DNA from 3 places in the Duganella sp. AC917 genome. Region 3 is predicted to be linked to each of the others. Evidence: predicted binding sites of a transcription regulator. Region 3 holds the regulator's gene; each other region holds the start of a gene.
The links. The regulator FNR, encoded in region 3, switches genes on or off when oxygen is low (the NO sensors DNR and NnrR bind a similar motif). The targets are predictions, from matches to a motif close to TTGATNNNNATCAA.
Positions count from the first base shown of each region.

Region 1 (2,263 bases), 320 kb from region 3:
TCTCAACTCCGTCGGCGCGGGGCTGGACGGCATCCAGGGCGCGATCGCGGAAGTCACGGCCAAGGCGGGCGAGCCGGCCGGCGTGCTGAAACTGAGCATGGCGCCGGGCTTCGGCCGCCGTCACGTGCTGCCGCTGATGCCGGCGTTTGTGGCGCGCTATCCGGAGGTGACCCTGGACATCCATCTGGAAAACCGTCGCGTGGATCTGGTGGCCGGCGGCTTCGATGCGGCGATCGGCGGCGGCTTCGAGTTGTCGCCGGGCGTGGTGGCGCGCGAGCTGATGCCGGCGCATGGCGTGGCGGTGGCGTCGCCGGCTTACCTGGAGGGACGCATACCGCCGGTCACGCCGGCGGACCTGGCGGACTTCGACGCGATCGTCATGCGCTCGCCACAGAGCGGCAGGGCCAAGTCGTGGGAGATGCGCAACCGGGCGGGAGACGGCATGTCGGCGCTGCTGCGGCCGCGCGTGTTCCTCAACGATCCCGATGCGATCGTCGCTGCGGCCTTGATGGGCATGGGCGTGGCGACGCTGGTGATGACCGATCTGGAATCGCATCTGGAAAGCGGCGCGCTGCAACGCGTGCTGCCGGACTGGTATCTCGACGTTGGCGCCATCTCGCTGTACTTCACCAGCCAAAAATTAATGCCCGCGAAAACGCGGGCGTTCGTGGATTTTATGACGGAAGCGTTCCGCGCACAGAAAATGGCGGCACGGTATTCGGCGGTCTAAATTAACTTAGAAGCGGTAGCCGACACCCACGCCGATCATCAACGGATCGACCTTGACGCGGCTGGCCTTGGCGCCGCCGATCATCACGTCGCTGCGGATCTGCGCTTTCTTGACGTCGAAGTTGAGCGACCATTGGTTGTCGATGGCGTAATCGACGCCGGCCTGCAGCACCAGCCCCACGCTGTCGTGTTCCAGGCTGGCCGCGCCGTTGAGCAGGCGCACCTTGGACAGCGTGGTGTAGTTGATGCCGGCGCCGACGTAGGGCTTGAACGGCGCGTCCGGCGTGAAGTGGTACTGCACCAGCAGCGACGGCGGCAGGTGCTTGAAGCTGCCGATGTTGGTCCCGTCCAGATAGACGTCGTGCTTTTGCGGATAGGTCAGCACCAGCTCCGCCGCCAGATTGGGGGTGAAGAAGTAGGAGACGTCGAATTCGGGGATGGTCTTGTCGCTGACGGTGAGGCGGTCCGACGCGCCAACGCCGCCGATCGGGGCCGACTTGTCGGCCGTGTCCAGATGCACGGCGCGCACGCGCACCAGCCATGGCGACTCTTGCGCCACCGCGTTGCCCATTGCTACACCCGTCAGGCTCAGGGTGGCCAGTACTGCTGCTGCGATTGCTCTGGTCTTGCTCATTTCACTTCCTCTTTGATGTCGTCGTTGTGTGGTCACTCGGTACGTTTCAAAGTCTATTGATCTGGAGCACGAAAAACTTTGATCCAAGTCAAGAATGGAAATATTTCATGCATGCTGCAGAGTTGATGTAGTGGGTGTAGTATCACCAGCGGTGTATTCCGGCTATCAAAATCCAGGGAGAAGTGCATGGCTAAACTGAACGTCAACGGCGTGGTACGCGAATTCGAGGCGGAGGAAGACACGCCGCTGTTGTGGGTCATACGCGAGCAACTGGGGCTGACCGGCACCAAGTACGGCTGCGGCGTGGCGCAGTGCGGCGCCTGCACCGTGCATATCGACGGCGAGCCGACGCGCAGCTGCGTGCGGCCGGTGTCCACCGTCACCGCCGAACAAAAGATCACCACCATCGAGGGGCTGTCCAAGGACGGCTCGCACGCGATCCAGAAAGCCTGGGCGGCGCTGGACGTGCCGCAGTGCGGCTTTTGCCAGTCCGGCATGATCATGGCCGCCGCCGCGCTGATACGCGAAAAGCCGAAGGCCACCGACGCCGATATCGATATGGCGATGACCAATATCTGTCGATGTGGCACCTACAACCGGGTGCGCGCGGCGATCCATGTGGTGGTCAAGGGCGGCGATCCGAAAAGCGCCGGCCTCAATATCCAGCATGTGGAAGGAGGCAAGGCATGAGCGGCGTGACCGTATTGCCAGGCTCCGTTTCGCGCCGGGGCTTTTTGAAGGGCGCGGCCGCCGGCAGCCTGGTGGTGGCGTTTCATATTCCGTTCGAGGCGGTGGCGCAGGGTGCGCCGGCCTCCTCTAAGGGCACGCCGGAGGTCAACGCGTGGGTGGTCGTCAAGCCGGACGACACCATTGTGATCCGCATCGCCCGCTCCGAAATGG
Region 1 covers NZ_OZ409848.1:4,875,080-4,877,342, reverse strand. Annotated here, with positions in the region: gene ACZ0BA_RS21360 (LysR family transcriptional regulator) at 1-730, shown strand, start outside; gene ACZ0BA_RS21355 (OmpW/AlkL family protein) at 737-1,363, opposite strand; gene ACZ0BA_RS21350 ((2Fe-2S)-binding protein) at 1,550-2,053, shown strand; gene ACZ0BA_RS21345 (xanthine dehydrogenase family protein molybdopterin-binding subunit) at 2,050-2,263, shown strand, end outside.
Region 1: a site for FNR is predicted at 1,442-1,455, ahead of ACZ0BA_RS21355 (OmpW/AlkL family protein). Genes of this name have one in related genera too.

Region 2 (2,263 bases), 800 kb from region 3:
AGGCGCTCATCGACGGTCCGCGCACGGTGCGCGCCAGGCCCGACACCATCTGGTAAGCCTCCTGGAAGATCTCGTGCGCGCGCGCCAGCGGCAGCTCGAAATACTCGCGCGGGCCGGTGTCGCGCTCGACGAACATATAGTAGGGAATCGCGCCCAGGCGCACGCCGGTCTGCCACAACTCGGCCCAGCTTTTCGGGTCTTCGTTGATATGGCGGATCAACGGGCCCTGCATGCGCAACGTCGCGCCGGTGCCGACGATGCGCTTGACGGCGCGCTGGGCGATTTCCGAGCGCAGCTCGACCGCGTGGTTGTAGTGCCCCATGATGGCCATGTTCTTGCCGCTGGCGACCACCCGCTCGAACAGGCGCAGCAGATCGTCGGCGTCGCGGTCGGTGACGAAGCGCTGCGGCCAGTACGCCACCGACTTGGTGCCGATGCGGATGTTCTGGATGTGCGCCAGCTCCGGCACCAGCAGCGGCTCGATATAGGCCTCGAGCGAACGGGTGTTCATGATCAGCGGATCGCCGCCGGTGATCAAGACATCGGTCACCTCCGGGTGCAGCTTCAGATAGGCCGCCAGCTCGTGCGACTCGCGGGCGTCGAACTTCATGTCGTCCATGCCGACGAACTGCGGCCAGCGGAAGCAGAAGGTGCAATAGGCGTGGCAGGTCTGGCCGGCGCTGGGGAAGAACAGCACCGTTTCCTTGTACTTGTGCTGCAGGCCCTTGACCGGCGCGTCGTTCACGCGCGGCACGTTGTGGGTCATCTGCCCGGCCGGATGGGGATTCATGCGCATGCGGATCTTGCGCACCAGTTCAGCCATCGCCGGCTGGTTGGCGTGGCCCAGCACCAGCTCACGCAGCTGGGCGTAGTCGTCCGCCTGCAGCATGTCCTTGTGGGGGAACACCAGCCGGTAGATCGGATCGTCCGGGATGTTGTTCCAGTCGATCAGGTGGTCGAGCACATATTCGTTAGTGCGGAACGGCAGCACATGCGACACCACCTGCACCGCCTCCTGCAACTCGGGCGGGATCCACTCCCACTGGCGCGAATTGGCGATGGTCTGGCGGATGAAAGGTTTGAACTTGGGCGCCTGCGCGGCGCTGGGGTTCGCGGAAGAAATCAGGTGGGTGCTCATGACGGTTTCCTATCGCTTTGTGAGGTGGCGGAAACTCCATGCTAGGCCGCCCGAGGCCCGTTCAAATTGCCCAAAATCAAGTGACGCTTGGAAATATTTAGAGACTGTGCGCAAGCGGCAATAAAACCACGGTTGCAATTGCCACGCGGCCACACCTTGCGACAGCGCAACCCCGGCCACCGGCGCCGGCGTAAAGTTTACCCGAGCAATCCCCCTCACCTGACAAGGAACCGCCATGAAACCGTACTTCGCCCCGGCCGCCATCGCCGCCACCGCCCTGTTCACGCTGTGCGCCGCCAACGCCGCCATCGCCGCCGAGCCGACCGAGAAAGACGCCATCGCCATGGCCGAAAAAGGCGCCGCCTTCATGAAGGCCAACGGCAAGGAAGCGATGATGAAAAAGATCAGCGCCAAGGATCCCGACTACGTGCAAGGCTCGCTGTACGTCGACATGCGCGACATCAACACCGGCATCGTGCTGGCGCATCCGATCAACCCGTCCATCGTCGGCAAGGACCTGACCGACGTGCCCGACGCCAGCGGCAAAAAATACCGCCGCGAGATCATCGAACTGGCCGCCAAGAAAGGCAGCGGCTGGGTCGACTACCAGTACAAGAATCCGACCACCGGCAAGATCGAGCCCAAGACGACCTACATCCTGCGGGTTGGCGATGCGGTGCTGGAAGCCGGCATCTATAAAAAGTAAGCACCACTAACCGCAGCCGCCGTTCGCGCGCAGAGCCGGAGAGCATCATGTTGAAGAAATTACGTATAGGTCCCAAACTGCTGCTCGCGCCCGGCCTGGTGCTGGTGCTGCTGATCGTCACCGCCGCCGCCGGCTACTACGGCATGGTGCGCCAGAACGCCTCGATGGAGAACCTGGTGCGGGTGCGCGCCGAGCGCCTCAAGGCGGCAGCCGACGTCTCCGGCGAGGCGCGCTATGCGCACGCCCACATCTACCAGTTGCTGGCCTGGGTCAACGGCAGCTTCGCGCAGTCGCGGCTCGACGCCCTGGGCAAGCAAATCAAGTCGCGCCACGCCGGCGTCGAGGCCGGGCTGCGCCAGCTGGCGGCGGCGTCCGAGGTCGACGGCGACGAGTACAAGATCGTCGAGCAATCGCTGCAG
Region 2 covers NZ_OZ409848.1:4,398,136-4,400,398, forward strand. Annotated here, with positions in the region: gene ACZ0BA_RS19145 (KamA family radical SAM protein) at 1-1,138, opposite strand, end outside; gene ACZ0BA_RS19150 (cache domain-containing protein) at 1,374-1,844, shown strand; gene ACZ0BA_RS19155 (methyl-accepting chemotaxis protein) at 1,892-2,263, shown strand, end outside.
Region 2: a site for FNR is predicted at 1,205-1,218, ahead of ACZ0BA_RS19145 (KamA family radical SAM protein). Genes of this name have one in related genera too.

Region 3 (2,263 bases):
CGACACCATCGGCACGTGGCTCGACTTCAGCGTGATCGTAGTGGCGTTGATCTTCTTGGCGAACACTTGCTGCAGGGCCGGATCGATCATGCGGTCGTCGGAGGCGGCGATGTAATAGTTCGCCTTGTTTTTCCAGGCCGCCACGGTGGTTTTGTCGGCAAAGGCCTTGGCGGCGATCGGGCCCTGGGTGGCGGCGATCAGCGCGGCGGTGGCCGGCGACACGTCTTGGGCGAAGTTGCTGGCGACCGATGCGGCGGGCAGCCACAGGAAACCGCCGGCGTCGGCCTGCAAGGTGGCGATGCCTGGTGGCACGGCGTAGTCCTTGCCCAGGTCGGCGGTGGCCTGGCCTTCCGACGGCGCGAACGCGGCCACGTAGACCAGCGCCTTGACCTTGTCGCTGGTGCCGGCCTGGGTGATCACGGTGCCGCCCCACGAGTGGCCGACCAGCACGACTTTACCGGTTTGCGCGTCGATCACGCGCTGGGCGGCGGCGACGTCGTCCGCCAGCGAGGTCAGCGGGTTTTGCACAGCCACCACCTTCAAGCCCTTGGCTTGCAGCAGCGGGATGACTTTTTCCCAGCTGGAGCCGTCGGCGAAGGCGCCATGCACCAGCACCACGGTGGTGTCGGCGGCCGGCGCGGCGGCTTGGGCGGTCAGGACGGTGGAGGCCAGCAGGGCGGAGGCGATGATCGAGCGTTTCATGGTGGTTCCTTTCGGTTGGTTGTTTGTGATTAAATAGTGTGCTACTTGCTTGAGTTGAACTATAGCGAACAATCAAATAGCGCGCAAGATAAATTTTGCGAAATGTCGAAATATTTTGGTGTGGCCCGGGAAGGGCTGCTTGCATCCCGCTATGTTGCACATGCGCAAATACTTGATCGGGCCACTGCGGCATCGCGAAAATATCGCATCCGATGGTCTACACTGGCGCATGATCAGAGACCTCCCCTCCCTGGTGCTGCCCGGCGCCACCATCGACATCCTCAAGGCGAGCTGCGCCAACTGCAGCATGCACCAGCTGTGTTTACCAATGGGCCTGGGCAACGCAGACATGGACCGGCTTGACCAGATCATTGGCCGCCGCCGCAAGGTCGCGCGCGGCAGCACCTTGTTCCGCATCGGCGATCCGTTCGTGAACCTGTACGCGATCCGGCTCGGGCATTTCAAGACCTACCAGGTCAACCGCGAGGGCGCCGAGCAGATCACCGGATTCCAGATGGCGGGCGAGCTGCTGGGCATGGACGCCATCAGCACCGACCTGCACCATTGCACCGCCGTGGCGCTGGAGGACAGCGAGGTGTGCGAGATTCCATTCGGCAGCCTGCAACAGCTGCTGGCCGACATGCCGACCTTGCTGCGACATTTCCACCGCATGATGAGCCAGGAGATCACGCGCGAGCAAAGCGTCATGCTCCTGCTGGGCAATATGCAGGCGACGCAGCGGTTCGCCGCGTTCCTGGTCAACCTGTCGTCGCGGTATGAAGCGCGCGGTTACTCGCCCAATACTTTCCAGCTGCGTATGTCGCGCGAAGAGATCGGCAACTACCTGGGTCTGACGATCGAAAGCATCAGCCGCCTGCTGTCGAAGTTCAAGAAGGGAGGCTTGCTGCGCGTCAGCAACCGCGAAATCGAACTGCTCGACCCGCCGACGCTCAAGGCCATCACCGCCGGCACCCAGACCTGCCACTAACGTCGGAATGACAACGTAAACTCGCTGCCATCACCGGGCCGGAAATCATTCGGCACGCAACGTCACGCTGCGTTCTGCCGGCCAGCTCCAGGCGCCGGCCAGGCGCCAGTCGCGTTTTTCGCCTTCCACCAGCACCACCCAGCGGCTGCGCTCGAGCATCGGCAGATTGATCTGGAAGGCGCCGAACTCGTCCGGCTGCACCACCACCTGGATGTCCTTGGCCGGCAAGGTCGCGTGCGACAGCCGCACGAACAATCGCTCCGTCTTGCCGTGGTCGTCACTGTTTCGGCGCAACTGGCCGGTCAGCATGCCTTGCGTGGCGTCGTAGCCGATCGCCATCGATAACCCCAGCGCGCTGGCCGCGCGGTCGCGCCGCAAGTCCTGGTTGATGGCCTTGCCCTGCTTGTAGTAGTCGCCCACCACCAGCGCGTCCTGCCGCGTGAAGGCCAGGTAGCCGGTATAGCTGCCGGCGACGATGACGATCGCCGGCCCGGCCATCAGCAGCCAGGGCCAGCGCTGCTTCCACCACGGCGTCAGCGTGGACTGCGATATCGATACGGTCATGGCGTTCTC
Region 3 covers NZ_OZ409848.1:5,195,218-5,197,480, reverse strand. Annotated here, with positions in the region: gene ACZ0BA_RS22690 (alpha/beta fold hydrolase) at 1-702, opposite strand, end outside; gene fnr (fumarate/nitrate reduction transcriptional regulator Fnr) at 932-1,690, shown strand; gene ACZ0BA_RS22680 (FixH family protein) at 1,736-2,254, opposite strand.